Puniceibacterium sp. IMCC21224: one gene and its partner. The protein of the gene in region 1 interacts with the protein of each later gene in a pairwise test. Links are inferred from orthologs where the notes say so. Each region holds a gene or a part of one and is shown on either strand. Other genes may lie near its edges. The genes, in order: tsaE and IMCC21224_RS08790.

What was found.
Region 2: the proteins of tsaE (region 1) and IMCC21224_RS08790 interact in binary tests that used the Escherichia coli proteins (3 or more experiments, as listed by UniProt). The link is inferred for Puniceibacterium sp. IMCC21224 from one-to-one orthologs.

What each region holds. Positions count from the first base shown.
Region 1 is NZ_LDPY01000001.1:119,651-129,931, forward strand. What follows is about bases 2,927-5,825. They hold tsaE (tRNA (adenosine(37)-N6)-threonylcarbamoyltransferase complex ATPase subunit type 1 TsaE), read left to right. Parts: upstream 2,927-4,087; coding sequence 4,088-4,564; downstream 4,565-5,825. Other genes in these bases: IMCC21224_RS00580 (PAS-domain containing protein), read left to right, coding at 2,927-4,046; IMCC21224_RS00590 (aminoglycoside phosphotransferase family protein), read left to right, coding at 4,561-5,547; IMCC21224_RS00595 (nucleotidyltransferase family protein), read left to right, coding at 5,532-5,825. Outside these bases: IMCC21224_RS00565 (ActR/PrrA/RegA family redox response regulator transcription factor), read right to left, coding at 1-214; IMCC21224_RS00570 (SCO family protein), read right to left, coding at 296-907; sensor histidine kinase RegB, read left to right, coding at 1,012-2,409; more of IMCC21224_RS00580, read left to right, coding at 2,502-2,926; more of IMCC21224_RS00595, read left to right, coding at 5,826-6,215; double-strand break repair protein AddB, read left to right, coding at 6,208-9,141; double-strand break repair helicase AddA, read left to right, coding at 9,138-10,281. UniProt on the Escherichia coli protein: Required for the formation of a threonylcarbamoyl group on adenosine at position 37 (t(6)A37) in tRNAs that read codons beginning with adenine.
Region 2 is NZ_LDPY01000001.1:1,910,778-1,920,946, reverse strand. What follows is about bases 4,195-6,981. They hold IMCC21224_RS08790 (RNA methyltransferase), read right to left. Parts: upstream 6,086-6,981; coding sequence 5,303-6,085; downstream 4,195-5,302. Other genes in these bases: IMCC21224_RS08785 (DUF6538 domain-containing protein), read left to right, coding at 6,412-6,981; ribB (3,4-dihydroxy-2-butanone-4-phosphate synthase), read right to left, coding at 4,195-5,133. Outside these bases: IMCC21224_RS08820 (cytochrome c), read left to right, coding at 1-481; IMCC21224_RS27725 (hypothetical protein), read right to left, coding at 1,418-1,585; IMCC21224_RS08810 (anti-sigma factor domain-containing protein), read left to right, coding at 2,166-2,864; transcription antitermination factor NusB, read right to left, coding at 2,952-3,458; IMCC21224_RS08800 (6,7-dimethyl-8-ribityllumazine synthase), read right to left, coding at 3,455-4,006; more of ribB, read right to left, coding at 4,006-4,194; more of IMCC21224_RS08785, read left to right, coding at 6,982-7,311; istA (IS21 family transposase), read left to right, coding at 8,502-9,623; IS21-like element helper ATPase IstB, read left to right, coding at 9,620-10,169. UniProt on the Escherichia coli protein: Specifically methylates the ribose of guanosine 2251 in 23S rRNA.

The DNA of each region.
Region 1 (10,281 bases):
AGCCGTTGCCATCCTCAAGCCGCAGATCCACCACCGCGTAGGCAGGGGGGCGCGCCGTCGCGATGGCTGATCCCGCCGCCACCGATCCAGCCATCTCGACCTCAAACCCGCGCTTTTCCATCGCCTTGGCAAGGCGGCGCAAAAACGGCTCGTCATCATCGACCAGCAAAAGGGTTCGGTCACTGCCAAGCTCGTCCAAAGCCCGTTCCGTCATATCCCGCCCTCCTTGCCGCCCGCTCATCGCGTCGAACAGATTTACCCCGCCGCCGGGGGTTGGTCAAATACTCCTGAAAATTCAGGCGTTTTCCAGAAAGCAGCTAACCCGGTTAGCCATCTCATCGGCGGATACGTCGCGGCGGAAATAATCGACGAATCCCTGCTCGGGCAGCACCAGATAGGTAAAGGTCGAATGGTCGACCAAATAATACGCGTCGCCAGTGTCATGCACATTGGAATAGGTCCGGTAGGCTTGGCTCGCTGTCCGGATCTGCTCTGGACTGCCGGTCAGGCCGATCATCCGTTCATGCATATTCGCCGCGTAAGCCTTTACCACGTCAGGAGTGTCGCGTTTCGGGTCGATCGTGATGAACACAGGCGTGATCGTCTCACCGCGCTCCTCCATGATGTCGGTCACTTCGGCGTTGCGCGCCACGTCAATCGGGCAAATGTCCGGGCAGAAGGTATAGCCGAAATACAGCAGCGTCGGCCGCGTAATCACATCCTTGTCGGTGACCGTCTCACCATCGCCGTTGATCAGGGTAAACGGCCCGCCGATATCCCCCGCCACCTGTCCACTGCGACAGTTTGCAAAGACATCGCCCCCGCCGCCGGGCGCCGTGACGTACCAGGTGCCCACCATCAGGGCGGTGATAGCAACCGAAGCGGATATAGCGGCGATGCGAAGCATTGCGTGTCCCTTGTGCAAACGGCCCGTGCGACGGAGTCGTTGATTAACCAGTACCGCAGACCTATCAATTGAGCGCGTGGGGTCAAAGGGGCGAAACACCGCAGATGTCGATGACCGAAATCAGCCTGCTGGGCGAAGTAAACCGCAGCAACTGGATCCGTTTGCGCACGATGATCCTGCTGCGCTGGATCGCCATCATCGGCCAGCTCAGCGCGCTGACCGTTGCACGCAACCTTTACGATCTCGAACTGGAACTGGGGTTGTGCTACCTCGCCGTCGGGGTGTCGGTCATCGGCAACATGGTCGCGATCTTTGTCTTTCCCGAAAACAAGCGCCTGACCGAAAGCGAAAATCTGGCGATGGTCATGTTTGACCTGCTGCAACTGGGCTTTCTGCTCTACCTCACTGGCGGCCTGCACAACCCGTTTTCGCTGCTGGTGCTGGGCCCGGTAACCGTGTCCGCCGCAGTGCTGAAACTGCGGTCCACGGTGCTGCTGGTTGCCACCGCGTTTGCGATGGTCTCGGCGCTGGTGTTCTTTCATTTGCCGCTGCACACCACCGAGGGCGAAGTTCTGCGACTGCCTGACATGTTTGTCTTTGGCCAATGGGCGGCCATTTCGATCGCGCTGATCTTTATTTCTGTCTACGCCCGTCGGATCACCCGCGAAATGCATGCGATGGGCGACGCGCTGACCGCCACGCAGATGGCGCTGTCGCGTGCGCAACAACTCAACGATCTTGGCGGGGTCATTGCTGCCGCGGCGCATGAACTTGGCACCCCGCTCGCCACGATCAAACTGACCTCGTCCGAGTTGATCGAAGATCTTGCCGACCGACCGGAACAACAGGACGACGCCCGGCTGATTCGCGAACAGGCAGACCGCTGCCGCGATATTTTGCGGTCGATGGGCCGCGCGGGCAAGGACGATCTGCACATGCGGCAAGCGCCGCTGGTCGCCGTGATCCGTGAGGCAGCAGAGCCGCATCAGGATCGCGGCAAGGACATCGTGATTCAGGAAATCCCCGATCCGGGGGGACATGCGCAGCAACCCCAGATCCTGCGCCGACCCGAGATCATCCACGGCCTGCGCAACCTGATACAAAACGCCGTAGACTTTGCCCGCGCCACCATCTGGATCGAAGCCGGGTGGAGCGATGGTACAATTTCGATCCGCATCCTCGACGATGGTCCCGGCTTTCCACCGCATCTGATTGGCCGCATGGGTGAACCCTTTGTGCGCAAGCGCCGCAGCGAGGCCGACCGCCTGTCGCGCCCGGCTTACGAGGGCATGGGTCTGGGCCTCTTCATCGCCAAGACCCTGCTTGAGCGCACCGGAGCCGAGCTGAGTTTTGCCAATGGCACCGACCCTTTCCTGCTGCCCGCAACCCAAGGTGAGCGGCGTGGCGCAATCGTCGAAGTCATTTGGCCCCGCGCCAGAATCGTCCCGGAAACCGGCAACCACAGCGCCGGGATCGGAGAAAACCGGCCAATCGAAGTGTGATCACGCCATTGTCTTTGTAAGCTTAACCTGATCTTAACTGAGCTTAATCACTCTGGTCATGAACAGCCAATCGCCATGTGGTGGGATCTGAATTGCAGACATATCTGATACTCAGTGCCGGCCTTGGTGCCTGTCTATCTGCGATCATTGGGGTGCTTTTGCTGCGCTCGTCGCTGCGGCCCGAACGCCCGGTCCGGGCCCGTGACTCGGGTGTGGCGGATGTCGATTTTCTGATTCGCGACGGTTTTGTCTTTAACGCGACAACAGCAGCTTGGCGGATGATCGGACAACCCGTCGGGCAGGAGTTCAAATGGGCTTGCCTATATAACATCCTGTCATCACGGTTCCCCAACCTGACACCAGAGCCACCGCAAACGCCGCAACAATTCGCGGCCATCGACAACCCGGACACCATTCTCCAACTCACCCCAGAAGCGGGCGACTTTCGGATCTCGTTGCGGGGGCGGGATCCCACGCTTGCCGACATCCACAAGCTGGCGATTGAACATACCGAGTTCGAGTTGCTGCGCACCGCCATGGCCGCCTTGCCCAATCCGGTCTGGCAATGCAACTCAGCCGGTCGCGTGTTGTGGTCGAACGCGGCATATGTCGATTTTGCCCGGCGGATGATTCCCGACGATCCCCAGGGCAACCTGTTCGACCTGACGCTGCCCCCAGACGCGATGCCACAAAAGACCCGCGCCAATGTCGGAGGTTCGACCCAGGATAAACGCTATTGGTTCGAGGTCACCTCGATCAAATCCAGCGATACCTGGCTGAACTATGCCGTGGACATCGACGCCATTGTGAACGCCGAAACCGCGCAGCGCAATTTTGTCCAGACCCTGGCAAAAACCTTTGCGCATCTGCCTATTGGCCTGGCGATCTTTGACCGCGACCGTCGACTGGCGCTGTTCAATCCGGCGCTGATCGACCTGACCGCGCTACCGGCCGATTTCCTCAGCGGACGGCCCAACCTGCTGTCGTTCTTTGACCACATGCGCGAAAATCGCATGATCCCAGAGCCCAAGAACTATGTCGGCTGGCGCGAACAGATGGCCTCGCTCGTTGCGGCCGCGACGGACGACCGCTATTCCGAGACGTGGACCCTGCCCTCGGGCCTTACATACAAGATCACCGGACGGCCGCATCCCGATGGCGCCGTCGCCTTTCTCCTCGAAGATATCAGCGCCGAAATTTCGCTCACCCGCCGGTTCCGGAGCGAGCTTGAGCTGAACCAGTCGGTGATAGAAGTGTTCGACGATGCCGTGGCAGTGTTTTCGCCCCTGGGTGTGCTGACCTTTTGCAACGACGCTTACCGCGATATGTGGAAAACGGACCCCGACAGCGCCTTTGCAGCAATGACAATTCTCGATGCTATTCGACTGTGGCAGGGTGCCTGTGTTCCGACTCCGGTCTGGCAAAAGATACGCGACATGGTGCTTAGCCTGTCTGATCGCAACCAATGGTCCACCAATGTGAAACGCACCAACGGGGAACATCTGTTGTGCCGCCTCGATTCGGTGTCGGGCGGCGCCACAGTGGTCCGGTTTACCGCGCAGCCCGCCGACGCAGATCAGAGAATAGAGCAGGCATCATCCGCAGACTTGATCGGGCATCTCGACGACCGGACCTGATACGGGCTTGCAGCCGGGGGCCGGGTGGGTAATCTCGCGCCATGCGCAAATCCACTGCCCTATTCCATGCTTCATCCCCCGAAAGCACTTGTACTTTGGCGCAGCGCCTTGGCGCGCATCTGCGTCCGGGCGATGTGCTGTTGCTATCGGGCGAAATTGGCGCAGGCAAAACCCATTTCGCGCGCTGCCTGATCCAATCCCGATTGATCGAACCCGAGGATGTCCCCTCGCCGACCTTTACCCTGGTGCAGCAATACGACACCGACGCGGGCGAGCTTTGGCATGCCGACCTCTACCGCCTGTACGATCCCGATCATTGCGTGGAACTGGGCCTGACCGATGCGTTTGAGACGGCGATCTGCGTGGTCGAATGGCCCGACAGGTTGGCCGCCCTGACCCCCGCAGACGCGCTGGAGATATCGTTCGCCGCGCCGGGCGACGCCGACGACAGCCGCGATCTGCTCTTTACCTGGAGCGCGCCACGATGGGCGGGCATCATCGCGCAGGCCCTCGCATGATCCAGGACTTTCTGACCATCGTAGGCTGGCAGGATGCACAGCAATTTCCCCTGGCCGGTGACGCCTCATCGCGCCGCTATATCCGTCTGGTCCGCGGCTCGACCCGCGCCATCCTGATGCATGATCCCGAAGGCGATGTAACCCTGTTCGCGCAACTGGCGCGGCATCTGAGCGGCTTGAACCTTAGCGCGCCGCAGGTTTACGCCGAAAATGCCCAGCAAGGTTTGCTGCTGATCGAAGATCTGGGGGACGCGCTTTTCGCCCGGCTCTGCGAACAGCATCCGTCGGATGAAACCCCGCTCTACCTCGCCGCGACCGAGGCGCTGATTGCGCTTCACAGGTATCCCCCGCCTCGAACCCTGCCGATTGCTGATCCCTCGCGTCTGGCGCAGATGACCGATCTTGCCTTTTTGCACTACCTCCCTCGTGCCACCGGACATAGCGACACGGGCGCGCAACAGGCTTGCATCGCCGCGTTTCACAGCGCGCTGAACCGCTATGCCCCCGACACAGATGTCATGATCCTGCGCGATTTTCACGCCGAGAACCTGATTTGGCTGCCCGATCGCAGCGCCACAGCGCGCACCGGACTGCTCGACTTTCAGGATGCGCTTGCAGGGCACCGCGCCTATGATCTTGCCTCGCTTTTGACGGATGCGCGGCGCGACGTTTCCCCCGACACTGCCGAGGCTGCAATTCGACACTATATTGCCGCAACCGGTATCGCCGAAGAGCCGTTTCGCGCCGCGATCGCCGTACTGGGGGCGCAACGCAATCTGCGCATTCTTGGCGTCTTTGCCCGCCTTGCCGCGTCCCGTGGAAAACCGCATTATATCGACCTCATCCCGCGCGTGTGGGGGCATCTGATGGCAGACCTGAAACACCCTGCGCTGCGCGATATTGCGCCGCTGATTGTTGACTGCCTGCCGGAACCGACCGCACCCATTGTAGAAAGACTGAAAACCCCATGCCCGACGCAGTAATGCTTTTTGCCGCTGGGTTCGGCACCAGAATGGGTGCGCTGACCGCCAATCAGCCCAAACCGTTGATCCCGGTGGCTGGCGTGCCGCTGATCGACCATGCACTGGCTTTGACCGACTCCGTTGGCCCGCTGCGCCGGGTTGTGAATACGCACTATCGTAGCAATCAACTGGCGACGCACCTGGCTGGTCGCGACGTTGCCATCTCGGACGAGCAACCGCAGATTCTGGACACTGGCGGCGGACTACGCGTGGCGCTGCCTCTGCTGCGGGCGGACCCGGTATTTACCCTCAACACCGATGCGGTGTGGTCCGGGCCCAACCCGCTACGCCTGCTCGCCGATGCCTGGGATCCTGCGCGGATGAAGGCACTTTTGCTCTGTGTTCCCCTGGGCCGCGCGATCGGGCGCAAAGGCGGCGGTGATTTCGGGTGCTCTGCTGACGGTCAGCTTAGTCGTGGCGGTGATCTGGTCTATACTGGCGCGCAAATCCTGTGCACCGAGGGTCTGGCGACAATTGCAAAATCCGCGTTTTCCCTGAATGTCGTTTGGAACGACATGGCGACGCGCGGCGAACTGTTTGGTCTGACCTATCCCGGTCGCTGGTGTGATGTCGGCCATCCCGAAGGTATCGCCATGGCCGAAGCGATGCTGGCCGACGCCGATGTTTGATCCAACAGACAGCCCACGGGTCTTCGGACTCGCCCCCGGTATCGACTTTCCGGCCGCCCTGATCGACGGACTGCGCAAACGGTTGGCCGAGCACCCCCCCGAAGCGATGGCGCGGGTCGAACTGATCGTGAACACCACACGTATGCGTCGCCGCCTGATATCTTTGTTCGATGCCGGCTCCGCGACGCTGCTGCCGCGCATCCGGTTGCTGACGGATCTCTCTGATCCGGTCAGCCTGAGCAGCCTGCCCGAACCCGTCTCGCCACTGCGGCGGCGGCTAGAGTTGGTGACACTGATCGCCCGTTTGCTTGAATCACAGCCCGACCTTGCCCCGCGTTCAGCGCTCTATGATCTGGCTGACAGTCTGGCGGGAGTCATGGACGAGATGCAGATCGAGGCTGTGTCCCCCGCCGCCATCGAGGCACTGGATGTTAGCGATCAGTCCGGCCACTGGCAACGCGCGCTCAGCTTTCTGCGGATCGTGCAGCGGTATTTTGATACCAGTGATGAGGTGCCGGACAGCACCGCGTTGCAAAGGATTGTACTGGAACAAAGACTGATTGACTGGAAAACTGCCCCACCGCGTCATCCCGTGATCCTTGCCGGATCAACCGGGTCACGCGGCACCACATTACGGCTGATGCAGGCCGTAGCGCGTCTGCCGCAGGGGGCCGTGATCCTGCCCGGTTTCGATTTCGACACACCCCCGGATGTGTGGCAGGAACTGGACAACCCCTTGACCGGCGAAGACCATCCGCAGTTTCGGTTCGCCCGATTGCTGCAAAATCTGGACCAGTCGCCCAACACAGTGATCCCCTGGACCGACACGCCGCCGCCCAACGCCGCACGCAACAGGCTGGTGTCGCTGGCGCTGCGCCCCGCCCCGGTCACAGACCAATGGCGCGCCGAGGGGCCGGATCTGCCAATGTTCGACACGACCACGGCCGACATTACCCTGATTGACGCCCCGACCCGGCGGGACGAGGCGCTGGCCATCGCGCTGCGTCTGCGCGAAGCCGCCGAAACAGGCGAGACAGCGGCGCTGATCACCCCGGACCGAATGCTATCGCGGCAGGTCACGGCTGCGCTGGATCGTTGGGACATCCTGCCCGACGACAGCGCCGGCACGCCGCCGCAACTGACCCCGCCGGGACGGCTCTTACGGCACATTGCCACGTTGTTTCAGCAGGACTTGACCGCTGAGGCGCTGATCACCCTGCTCAAGCACCCACTGACCCACACCGGGACGGGGCGGCGGGACCATCTGCTGTTGACCCGCAAGCTCGAATTGCGGATCCGGCGCGATGGCTGGCCTTATCCCAGCGCTCAACAAATCACCGATTGGGGTGCCAGGAACGAAGCCGAAGATTGGGCCGCCTGGATCGTGCAATGTTTTGTCGAGCCCCCGGAACGCACCGCTCTGCAACTCGGCACCTGGCTGGACAGGCATATCGCACGGGCCGAAACGATTGCCGCCGGCTCTGCTTCGGACGACGCGGGTGAACTATGGGCCCAGCCCGCGGGACGCGAGGTTCGCAGGCTGGTCGATACCCTGATCACCGAGGCACCCCATGGTGGCACGCTTGAGGCACGTGACTACGCCGATCTGTTCGGTGCTGTTCTGGCGGACGGAGAGGTGCGCGATCGCGACGCACCGCATCCGCGCATCCTGATCTGGGGCACGCTCGAAGCGCGGGTGATGGGCGCTGATCTGCTGATCCTTGGCGGATTGAATGAGGGGAGCTGGCCGGAACTGCCCGGTGCGGACCCCTGGCTGAACCGCCGGATGCGCGCAGATGCGGGTCTGTTGCTGCCTGAACGGCGCATCGGACTGTCGGCGCATGACTTTCAACAGGCCATTGGCGCGCCCAAGGTCTGGTTGACCCGCGCCGCAAAATCCGACGATGCCGAGACGGTGCCATCGCGATGGTTGAACCGGCTGATGAACCTGATGACCGGCCTGCCCGAACGCAATGGTCCCGCGGCCCTGGCCGGGATGAAGGCCCGCGGCGATCACTGGCTGGCACTGGCGCGCACTCTTGAGACACCGATCCCTGCGGATCCCGCCCCGCGTCCGTCCCCCGCACCACCCGTCCCGGCCAGACCGATCCAGTTGTCGGTGACCGAGATCAAGCGCCTGATCCGCGACCCTTATGCGATCTATGCCCGGCATGTGCTGCGTCTGCGCCCGCTCAACCCGTTGCAACGCGCGCCAGACGCGCTGTTGCGCGGCATCGTGCTGCACGAGGTGATGGAACAATTCCTGCGCGACATCATGGCCGACCCTGCCCGCCTGCGCACCGACATCCTGACCCGACTAAGCGCAGATATCATCGCTGAACAGATCCCGTTTCCGGCCATCCGCCATCTCTGGCAGGCTCGGATCACCCGGATTGCCGATTGGTTCGTCACGACCGAACGGACGCGGCAAACGCTGGCCCAGCCGCATCCCGACAGGTTGGAGGTCAGTGGGCGCGCGATCCTGAACGATCCTGTCTTTACCCTGACGGCCAAGGCGGACCGCATGGACATCGACACGCGCGGAAACGCGCATATCTATGACTACAAAACTGGCGCCGCGCCGACCACGCCGCAACAGCGACTGTTTGACAAACAACTGCTGCTCGAAGCCGCGATGGTTGAGAATGGCGGCTTTGACGGCATTGGTTCGCGCCATACTGAACGCGCCACATTTCTGTCGCTCAGCGCGTCACCATCGGAAACGCCCGCCCCGCTGGACGAGGTGACCACAGAACAGGTCTGGGCCGAATTTCAGACCCTGATCAGCATATATGCGACGCAGGAACAGGGCTATACCGCGCGGCGGGCTTTGCTGTCCGAAAACGACATATCCGATTATGACCATCTGGCGCGCTATGGCGAATGGGAGACGTCTGAGCCCGCCCAGCTAGTGGTGCTGACATGATCCGAAACGAGGCCACCGAACGGCAGGTACAGGCCGCCCGCCCGGATCTGTCCACATGGCTTTCAGCCAACGCCGGGTCAGGTAAAACTCGGGTGCTGACCGACCGCGTGGCGCGATTACTGCTCAACGGGGTGTCGCCCGAACATATCCTGTGCCTGACCTACACCAAGGCCGCCGCGTCCGAGATGCAGAACCGCCTGTTCCGCCGCTTGGGAAAATGGGCAATGCTGGATGATGCACCGCTGCGGGACGAATTGCGCGAACTTGGGGTCGATACGGTGCCATCGGGGCAGTTTCTGAATCAGGCCCGCACACTGTTCGCCCGCGCGATTGAGACGCCGGGCGGATTGCGGATTCAGACCATCCATTCGTTCTGTGCGTCACTGTTGCGCCGCTTCCCACTCGAGGCGCAAGTCAGCCCCCAGTTTCAAGAGATGGAGGATCGCGCGGCGGAACTGATGCGCGCCGAACTGCTTGACCGGATCGCGGACGGTCCGCAGGCGCAGGTGGTTGCAGATCTGGCCGCGTATCTCACGACGGACGATTTGGAAAAACTGCTGCGCGATCTGGTGCAGAACACAGCCGCTTTCCTGCCCCCACGCGATGATGCCGCAGTCCGCGCGCTCTATGATCTGCCCCACGGGCTGGACCGTGACAGTCTGCTTGCCGGGGTTTTTCTGGGGGGTGAGGTCGACTTTCTGGCCGAACTGGTGCCGCATCTGGCTGCCAGCGGACCCAACGATCAGAAAACCGCCGCCAAGCTGGACGCGGTCACTGGCGCGGACATGGCATCGCTGAACCGGCTGGAAGATGCGCTGCTGTTGAAAACCGGCGAAAACGCCGGACAGGCCAACCTGGCACGCGTCCCGACTAAGGGTGTTCGCAAAGCCGCAGACCATCTGATGCCGCAGCTCGACGCGCTGATGCTGCGGGTTGAGGCCGCGCGCCCGTTGCGCCTGTCGCAGCAAGCCGCTGATCGGGATATCGCGCTGCACCGCTTTGCCCAAGTGTTCCTGCCCGCCTATGCCACCGAAAAACAGCGGCGCGGCTGGCTCGACTTTGACGATCTGATCGCCAAGGCCAGCGCCCTGCTGAATGACCGGGCGGTGGCTGAATGGGTGCTCTACCGGCTTGATGGCG
Region 2 (10,169 bases), 1.8 Mb from region 1 along the record:
GTGGGCGCATCTGCAGACCCTGCCCGCAGACGCCACACCCAGCCAGCCGCACCAGGTCGGGTTTCCGTTCAATATCCGCCGCAGTGTCGGCGGATGGAAGGTCCTGTACCTGACGGACGACTGGGTGATGCCCAACAGCGATGACCCGATGCTGACCCGTGGCCGCTATCTGGTCGAGGCGCTGGCCCATTGCGGCGAATGCCACACGCCGCGCGACGCGCTTGGCGGGTTGCAAAAGGATGCATGGTTGACCGGTGCGCCCAACCCAACCGGCGAAGGCCGCATTCCGGCGCTAACCCCGGACAAATTGACCTGGTCCGCAACCGATATCGCCTATTACTTAGAAACCGGATTTACCCCCGACTTTGACAGCGTCGGCGGGCATATGGTCGCCGTCGTCAACAACTTTGCCAAGCTACCGACCGAGGACCGCGCCGCCGTAGCCACCTATATCAAAGCGCTGTCGGCAGACTCTGACTAGGGTCACTTCATAGCCAGAACATAATGATGGAGACGAGAGCGCGGCCTGACAGGAACGGCATGAGCAACTGGTTACGGCGCGCCGCCGGTCTCTTTGAGGCAGTAAAGCTATTCTTGATCTCGTGGCGCATGTGATAGGTACCTTGCCGTGGTGGGGCGGAGCCTTGGGGCCGTTTCGCAATGGAATCGCATGCCGAGATCCCCTTATTTCAACGGCTTCACGGGACCAATCGGCGTCATAGCCGCAATCGGCCAATATGTTGTGGCAGGTGGCATATCCGGTCAGAGTTGTGCAACAACGCCCATGGGAACCCATCTCATTCCACTTTGGACAGGAGACCCTCCGTAAACTCGCAAAGATCCTTCTCGCACCGCAGCAAACTCGCAAAGTCTGATCGGAAGGGCGCTCGCCCCTGTCTCAAGCGCCGGATTTCTCCGCTCGCGAACGGGTGTTTTTCATCGGAAACGGACCCGGCGCGATCACATCAACCCGGCGCAAACGCTGCGGCACAAATTCTTTCATCACGGCAAAGCCGTGGCTGGCTAGATGGCGGCAAACGCCGCGCGCCGAAAACTGTCCAGATTGCAAACGGCCCGCAAACATCCCCTCCGCGAGTATCATTAGAACAAACACACGAAGGTTCCTGAAAATGCCCCTTGTCGCGCGCATCCACCGCTCCTATCTATGCCCAAGGCGGGTTCTGCCCTTCTCGTTCATGGTTGCATTCCGGTGGCCTTAAGCAATTCCGAGGGAGTTGGCTCTGTCCGGGCCCTGGTTCGGTTACCTGACGCCCACCTGTACATACAGGTCCTCGGGAATGAGAAAACCCCACGGTTGTGGTGGTTCCCGCCGCTTCTGCCCCGCTTCAGCGGTGTGAGGGGCTGGTCGGTCCGGCGCGGCAGATCGCCCCGGTCCCGACGCAACTCCTCTGAACATCTAGGTCGACGCAGTCCGTCCCAGCAGATCCCCGAATAGATTTTCAAGCTCGTTTCGAGTCAGACCTACCTTGACCTCGTTTAGTGCGCCGGTCGTGGTGCGCCCCGCCAATGAATGGCAACGGCCCCGCGCCAGTTCACCAAACGTGTTAAAGTATTTCAGCAGCATTCGCGTCGATCCCCATCTTCGCCCCCACAATAAGTTCACGTCAAACCGACTGGCAAAGTTTCGCCGTCACGCGAATTATTTCTCGAAAGTTTGGAACTATCTGATTTTATTTAAAATAATTTTTTGAAACTTTCTCAACTTATGAACAAAATCCAACTTCCTACGCTGCCGACCTAGCCCGGGCCTGCGGCTTTGACATTTACCTGGCGGCATTCCGGCATTCGCGCGAGGTCCAGGAAAGCTGCCTTTCACATGCTGCGAAACTTTTTACGGGTCCGCTCCGTGTGTTGAACATCGAGGCAAGCAAATCGTGCGCGTCCCGGCTGAACCATATTAACGGAAAGGCAGACGATGAACCGCAAGATCGCAGAAGCGCGCCAACCAACCATAGTCTGGTTCTGCGCAGTCCTTGGCGATCGGCTAGGTGAGCATCGCGCCTACTTGCCAGACAATGTGGTGATTTGATGGACGTGCATTTTGACCATGAGTGAGCGAAACAGTCGACAGAAATTCAGGGGGACCACCGTCCTTCACGGGCCACTGATGGTTCACGTCGGTCAAAAAGTGAGGATTTACAACAATGACATCCCCCTCGGCTGATCGCCCGAACGATGACCTATTGGCAGCCGAATATGTGCTGCACTTGCTGCCTGCAGACGAACAATCGGTATTTGAAACGCGCCTGGCTCGCGATCCGGCTTTGATGAATCATGTGATCTTCTGGGCGACGCGGTTTTCACGTCTTGATGAGCAGGTAGAGGCTGCGCGTCCGCCGTCGTCACTGTTGCGTGGCTTGACGGAGCAGCTTTTTGGCCAGCAACAACCGCTGCCCTTCTGGCGGCAATCTAGATTGCGGCAAGGGCTCAGCTTTGTATCGCTCGCTGTGGCCGCAGCCATAACATGGCAAGTCTGGCAGTTTTCGCACCACACCTCTGTGCGCACCGCGCCTCTGCTGATCTCAGAAATCTCTGCCGGAGATCAGTCGCTGCGCATTCAGACCGTGTTTGACCCAACCAACGCGGCCCTCCAATTGACCCGCACCGTCGGCGCGCCCGCTCCCGGCCGGGTACTAGAGCTGTGGGCCATTGCCGAGGGAACGCCGCCGGTGTCGCTGGGTGTTTTACCGCAAGACCGGTCGATGACCCTGACGTTGCCCGCGCCCTTGCGTGCGCAAGCAGCGCATCTGACGCTCGCGATCAGTGACGAGCCGCCGGGCGGATCGCCGACAGGTGCCCCAACCGGCGCAGTCCTCGCGACAGGGCCTATGACCTCGGTATGAGAAACTGCAAAAGGTGGGCGTGCTAATCCCACACGCTACGGCGGCGTTACCAGCGCCGTTCGGGCCATAAATTTCGGCTTGTAGGGATCAGAACGCTTCGGGCTTGGCCTCGCGCGCCATATGATCAAGCACAGCGTTGACGAATTTAGGTTCCTTGCCATCGGGAAAGAACGCTTTGGCGACGTCGACAAATTCCACGATCACCACTTTGGGCGGCGTCGTGTCGGCCAGCAGTTCTGCCCCTGCCGCACGAAACAGCGCCCGCAGCGTCGGGTCGATCCGCGCAATCGGCCACTTTGCCACCAAGGCCCGGTCCGTCATCTGGTCGATTTTGGCTTGCATCGACACCGCGCCATCCAGCAGCGCCGAAAACAGCCCCACATCGCCCTCCATCATCTCATCTCCGTCGTAGACGGCGCCGAACCGATGATCGAGGAATTCATTCCTCACCTGATCCACTGTCTGGCTGGAATGCTCCATCTGGAACAGCGCCTGCACGGAATACAGCCGCGACGCAGATTTCCGGTCACGTTTGGACGGTGCCTTACCCGCTGTGGTTCGGGCGTCAGGCTGTTCGGCGGGGTCGGTGGTCATGCGGTGGTTTTGCCTTTGCTGTCGCCAGCGATCTGGAATTCGTCACGGGATGGTTTGAAGCCCACCCCCTCGCGCTGGCCGCCCCACTTACGGCTGAGCGCAATAAGATGCAAGGCCGCCGCTGCGGCACCGCCGCCCTTGTTCTGGCCCGCCGCTTCTGCACGGGCTTCGGCCTGGGCCCTGTTTTCGACCGTCAGGATGCCATTGCCAATGCACAACCCCTGAAGGCCAAGCAGAGTCAGCCCCCGCGACGAATCGTTGCACACCGTGTCATAATGCGTCGTCTCACCCCGGATCACACAGCCCAAGGCCACGTAACCGTCGAAATGCGACAAACGTTCGGCAATGCCGATCGCCGTCGGCACCTCAAGCGCGCCGGGCACTTCGACCGTTTCGTGGGTGCCGCCCGCCGCCTCGATCTCGACCCGCGCGCCTGCGATCATTTCATCCGCGATGTCACGATAATACGGCGCCACCACAATCAGCAATTTGACCGGCTTGCTGAATTCTGCCCGTGGCAGGGTGTAATGCTGTTCGTTCGCGGCCATCAACCCAGATCCGATATCTTGCGGGTTCCAACAATTTCAAGGCCATACGCCTCGAGCCCGACAATCTTGGGCGTCGGAGAATTGGTCAGAAGCGTCAGCCGTGACAGTCCCAGTGACGACAGGATCTGCGCGCCAAGGCCGTATTGCCGCAGCGTTTTTGGCGACACCTCGTCATGTGCATCGATCTTCATCGACGTGTCGCGCAGCAGCACGACGACGCCACGCCCCGCATCCGCAACGGCCATCATTGCAGCCTGAAATTCGTCTGCGCGTCCCTTGGGACCGGTGCCCACAACGTCCAGCAGCGGATCCATCGCGTGCATTCGCACCAGAACCGGCGCATCCCCCGAAAGATCGCCCTTGGTCAGAACGATATGTTCATCGCCGTGGGTTTCATCGGCATAAATTCGCATGTTCCACTCACCGCCGAACTCGCTGGTAATGGTCTCATCCTTGCGCACCCGTACCAGATTATCGTTGCGACGACGGTAGGATATCAGATCGCTGATCGTGCCGATTTTGATGTTGTGGCGCTGGGCAAAGGCCACAAGTTCCGGCAACCGCGACATGGTTCCATCTTCGTTCATGATCTCGCAGATCACGCCTGCCGGGTTCAGCCCCGCCAAACGGCTCACATCGACTGCGGCCTCGGTATGGCCGGCACGTACCAAAACACCGCCGTTCTTGGCCCGCAGCGGGAACACATGCCCCGGCGTTGCGATATCCTGAGCGCCTTTAGACGCGTCAATCGCAACAGCCACGGTCCGCGCCCGATCAGCCGCCGAAATACCAGTGGTCACGCCTTCGCGCGCCTCGATCGACACGGTAAAGGCGGTCTCGTGCCGCGACGAGTTGTTGGAACTCATCAGTGTCAGACCCAGCTGGTCGATCCGCGAAGACGGCATCGCCAGGCAGATCAGCCCACGCCCGTGCATCGCCATAAAGTTGATCGCATCCGGCGTCGCCCATTGCGCGGGGATAACCAGATCACCCTCATTCTCGCGATCCTCGTGATCAACCAGAATGAACATGCGCCCGTTGCGCGCGTCCTCAATTATCTCCTCGACCGAGGAAATGGCATCCTTCCAGTTCTCTTCGACCGGACCTGGTGTCTCAAATTCCGCCATGTGGCCTCCAGTATTTTCTGACCGCCAGATACGCCACCCCGCCCCGCTTGACCAGAGCGACCTGACACGCCGCGCTGCAGACCTGCACTGCACCAACGCACAGGCGCGGTCTGCTCCGCGATGCCTAAATGACCGTCAGACCGCGCTTGCCCCTAAAACGCTCGCCGTCTCAGCGCCGTACCGACGCATACAAGGCGACCGCCGCCGCATTTGACACGTTCAGTGATCCAAAGGAATCTGCAAAGTCGATCCGCACCAATGCGTCGCAGGTGTCCTTGGTCTTTTGCCGCAGCCCCGGCCCCTCAGCCCCCAGCACCAAAGCCACGGCGCGGTCGCGCTTACCGTCCAGTGCAGCCTCGATGCTTTGATCCGCCGCGCCATCCAGACCCAGCAGCAGATATCCCATACCGCGCAGCCGCTCCATCGCGTCCGCCAGATTGCGTTCGCGCAGATAGGGTTGACGCTCCAGCGCGCCGCTGGCGGTCTTGGCCAGGGCACCGGTCTCGGGCGCAGAATGACGCAACGTGCCAATCACGGCGCAGGCGCCAAACACCTCAGCGGATCGCAGGATTGCGCCGACATTATGCGGGTCCGTCACCCGATCAAGCAGCAGCACGCGCGGCGGGATCGTCCCCGCCCCCAGCGCCACCTCGTCGAGTCGGCCCCAATTCAGCGGTTTAACCTCAAGTGCGGCCCCCTGATGCACTGATTGCGGGTCCAGCGGCGCAGCAAACCGGCGCGGATCGCTGATCTCAGGCTCGATATCTGCGCCGGCAATGGCGTCCGCCAACTTGTCCTGCGCATTCAGCGTCACAACCAGCCGCAGCTTTTCGCGTTTCGGGTTCATCAGCGCATCTCGCACCGCATGCAATCCAAAGAGCCACACGGTTTCCGCCGCCGAAGCCTTGCGCGCCTGCTCTTTCTCGACCACCCATTTCGGTTTTTTCACCATTCTCCGGCCCTTTCCTGAACGCGCGGGACCATGCGCGTCCACGCAGGGCACCGCAAGGTATTTTCGATGGATTTTCCAGTTGACGCCGCAGAGAGCCGCTAGTAATCACCCCCTCACGTTGCAGGCCACCGGCCATCGCAACAGTGGGCGACAGGCCGCAAGGTGTGGCAGGGGACTGTAACTCCCTCGCGGAGACGCACGCCTGGTTCGATTCCAGGGTCGCCCACCATACACTCCATCTTATTGAAAAATATTACAGTTCCTGCTACCCTAGGAGCCAGATGGGCCGATTTTCGGTACCCAAAAGGTGTTTTTCGGTACCGAGCATGGCTTCAGACAAAATTCCACACCTGCTTTTCGAGCGCGGTAGGTACTACTACCAGCGCAAAGTCCCGCTCGACTTTCAGGACACCCTAGGTGCCAAGAAATGGCGTCAGCCACTGGGTGCGGACTACGTGCCTGCTGTCGACCGCGTGCGAGAACTGACCAAGGAACACGACGCCCTTCTGTTGTCTTTGAAGGACCCGGAAAAGCTCCGAGATCGAAAATCCGAGACCCGTCGGACCCGCGAAGCTGGACAGTCAGCAAAAGACGTTGCCTCTGACACGGCCTATCGCCAGTGGCTGTCTGACAATAATTGCGATGACCCCGAGTCCTTCGGTGAGGACCCAAAATCACTATCCCTGACCGCTGAAGCACGCGAACGCCCGTGGGAGAGCGCGGCCCGATTAATGGCTGGCCTAGAAAGCGAACGAGCTGAAAACCAATGTGACCCGGCGTTTCTGGAAACTCTAATAGCGCATGTAGAAGCCTCAGATACCGACCCGCCACGAATAACGCTCCCGCCCTACCCACAATACCGGGCGTTGGTCGGGGCGGCGAGCACGCGTGTACAGGAGGCCGTTCGCTTTCTTCCTCGCATCCTGTCACCCATGGACGACGATGAGTACCATGACCGTTTGGTTGATGTGCTCAACTCTCATTTCGGACCTGACATAACGCCTCCGCGCGACCCGGAAGACAGAGATGAGTTCGACCTGAGCAAGCAACGTCTAGAACGTAAGATCGCGCGGGTGGCCCGATCACCGGACACGATCACGAAAGTTGCGGAGCGCTACTACAAGTTTGCTCAGATCAGGGAAAACACACAGGACAAGTACCGTCGAACACTGAACTGGACTTGTCCCGATTTAGTTCCGGTCTCTTTCGAGCGATATTCGCAATGAAGGAGACACAAATTGGCACCAAGATACAGCGACGAGTTCAGACGTGATGCGGTTCGCATTGCAACAAGCAGTGGACTGACGCGACCTCAGATTGCGTCTGATTTAGGGGTTGGTGTTTCGACACTGAACAAGTGGGTTCAACACCATCAGAATGATGACCTGATGTCCGGCCCGCATGAGGATGTGGAGAAGGAGAACGCCCGCCTTCGCAAAGAGAACCGGCTACTCCGCGAGGAGAGGGAAGTGTTAAAGAAGGCGACGATCTTCTTCGCAGGCCAAAAGGCGTGAGGTTTGCCTTTATCGACACCTGGAAGAAGATCTGGCCCATTGAGTTTCTATGCCGCGTTTTGCGGGTAACTTCCCGTGGGTTTCGCGCCTGGAAGATCCGCCCTATCAGCCGAAGCCAGCGAGATGACATGGTGCTGTTGGCCCATATCAGAGAACAACACCGCCTTAGCCTGCAAAGCTACGGCCGACCTCGCATGACGGAGGAACTGCGCGATCTCGGTCTTGTTGTCGGGCACCGCCGGGTAGGCCGGTTGATGCGTGAGAACGCGATCAAGGTTATTCGAACCCGTAAACATAAAGTCACGACTAACAGCAATCACGCCTTCAATGTCGCCCCCAACTTTCTTGATCAGGACTTCTCTGCTGATGGCCCAAACCAAAAATGGGCAGGGGACATTTCCTACATCTGGACGAGCGAGGGATGGCTGTATTTGGCAGTGATCATCGATCTTTACTCCCGCCGGGTCATTGGCTGGGCGGTCAGTAACCGGATGAAGCGGGACCTGGCCATCAAGGCATTAGACATGGCAGTAGGGCTGCGAAAGCCACCCAAAGGCTGTATCCATCATACGGATCGTGGCTCTCAATACTGTTCAGGTGACTATCAGAAAAGTCTGAAGCAGCATGGATTTCTGGTCTCAATGAGCGGCAAGGGAAATTGTTATGACAATTCCATGGTCGAGACCTTCTTCAAATCTCTGAAAGCCGAACTGATCTGGCGTCAGAAATGGGCGACCCGCAGACAAGCAGAAGGAGCAATATTCCAATACATCAATGGGTTCTACAACCCGCGAAGACGGCATTCATCCCTTGGCGGGAAAAGTCCCTTGGCTTTCGAGAGACGGCCTCCTAACATGAGCTGAGAGACCGGAACTTTTGCGTGGCAAGTCCAGTATTTCTTGATGGGCGATGCGCTTCAGTTCGATTGGAGTGAGGAACATGTCGTTCTGGGCGGCGTCGAGCAGAAGGTTCACGTGGCCCATTTCCGGCTATGCCACAGCCGCAAGCCGTTTGTCGTGGCCTATCAGAACGAGAAGCAGGAAATGGTGCTTGATGCCTTTGTGCGGGCACTGTCGTTCTTTGGCGGCGTCCCGCGCCGGGTGATCATTGATAACCCCAAAACCATGGTGACCTATGTCTCACGGTCGAAGGATCGGATCTTTCATCCACGCTTTCTGGCCTTGATGAACCACTATGTCATCGAACCTGTTGCTTGCACTCCCGCCTCGGGCTGGGAGAAGGGTCAGGTCGAGAACCAGGTCCAGTTCCTCCGCGGCGAGCTGTTCTGTCCAAGGCTTGCCTTTGACGATCTGGATGAGCTGAATGCCTGGCTGCACCTGCGCTGCAAGGCGCTGGCCAATCGCCTGCATCCCGATCAGCAGGATCGCACGATTGCCGCTGTTTTTGCGGATGAGCAGAGAGAGTTACGTCCGCTGGGCCGCCCCTTTGATGGCTATGTCGAAAAGACTGTGCGGGTCCGATCGACATGTCTGGTGCAATATGACAGCAATCGCTACCCCGTGCCGTCCGAACACGCGGGGCGCCATGTCTCGTTGCGCGCCTATGCTGATCGGATTGTCGTGGTTGCGGGCAAGGAGATTGTCGCCGACCACAAGCGCCATTTTACACGCAATATCAGTTATTTCGAGCCGTGGCACTATGTTCCCCTGCTCGATCGCACGCCCGGCGCCCTGCGTGATGGCGCGCCCTTCAGTGGTTGGGAATTGCCCAAGGCGATGGCGCAAATCAAGGACCATTACATGCGCGGGAAAGAGGGGGATCGGGAATTCGTCGACCTGCTGCTTCTGGCGCTGACACATGGCATCGACGTGGTCGAGACGGCCTGCGATCTGGCTGTCGAACAACACACCCTGCCTGCCATCATCAACCTGATCAATCAGTTGCTGGAACCCGTCATTCCCCCGCTGGTCAACACCCATGCTTACCCGCAGCTGACCTTGCGCCCCGAGGCAGATTGCAAGCGATATGAGACGCTGTGTGCCGCCGGGGAGGTTGCTGCATGAACGCCATCATCGACCAGTTCGCTGCCCTCAGACTTCATGGCATGGCGGCCTGCGCGGCAGACTTGCTGGCCTCGCGCACGCCGCCCAGCCTGATGACAGCGTTGAAGACCTTGATCGCAGCGGAAACCCAGGAACGCCGGGTGCGGTCCATTCAGTATCAGATGCGCATTGCCAAATTCCCCCACCACAAGGACTTTGCTACCTTCGATTATGGCGCTGCAACCATCACCAAGGCGCAGATCGACCCGTTCTGCTCTGGTCAATTCACCAAGGACGCGCACAACATCATCCTCGTCGGCGGGACTGGAACCGGCAAAACGCACATCTCAATCGCCTTGGGAACCAGCCTGATCAATCAGAGCAAGAGGGTTCGATTCTACAACGCCGTCGATCTGATCAATGCCTTGATCCTGGAACAGGCCGACGGAAATACCGGAAAAATCATCAAGCAGTTGACCGCCCTGGAATGCGTGATCATCGACGAGCTTGGTTATATCCCGTTCCCAAAATCCGGCAGCTCACTGCTGTTCCATCTGATCAGCAAGC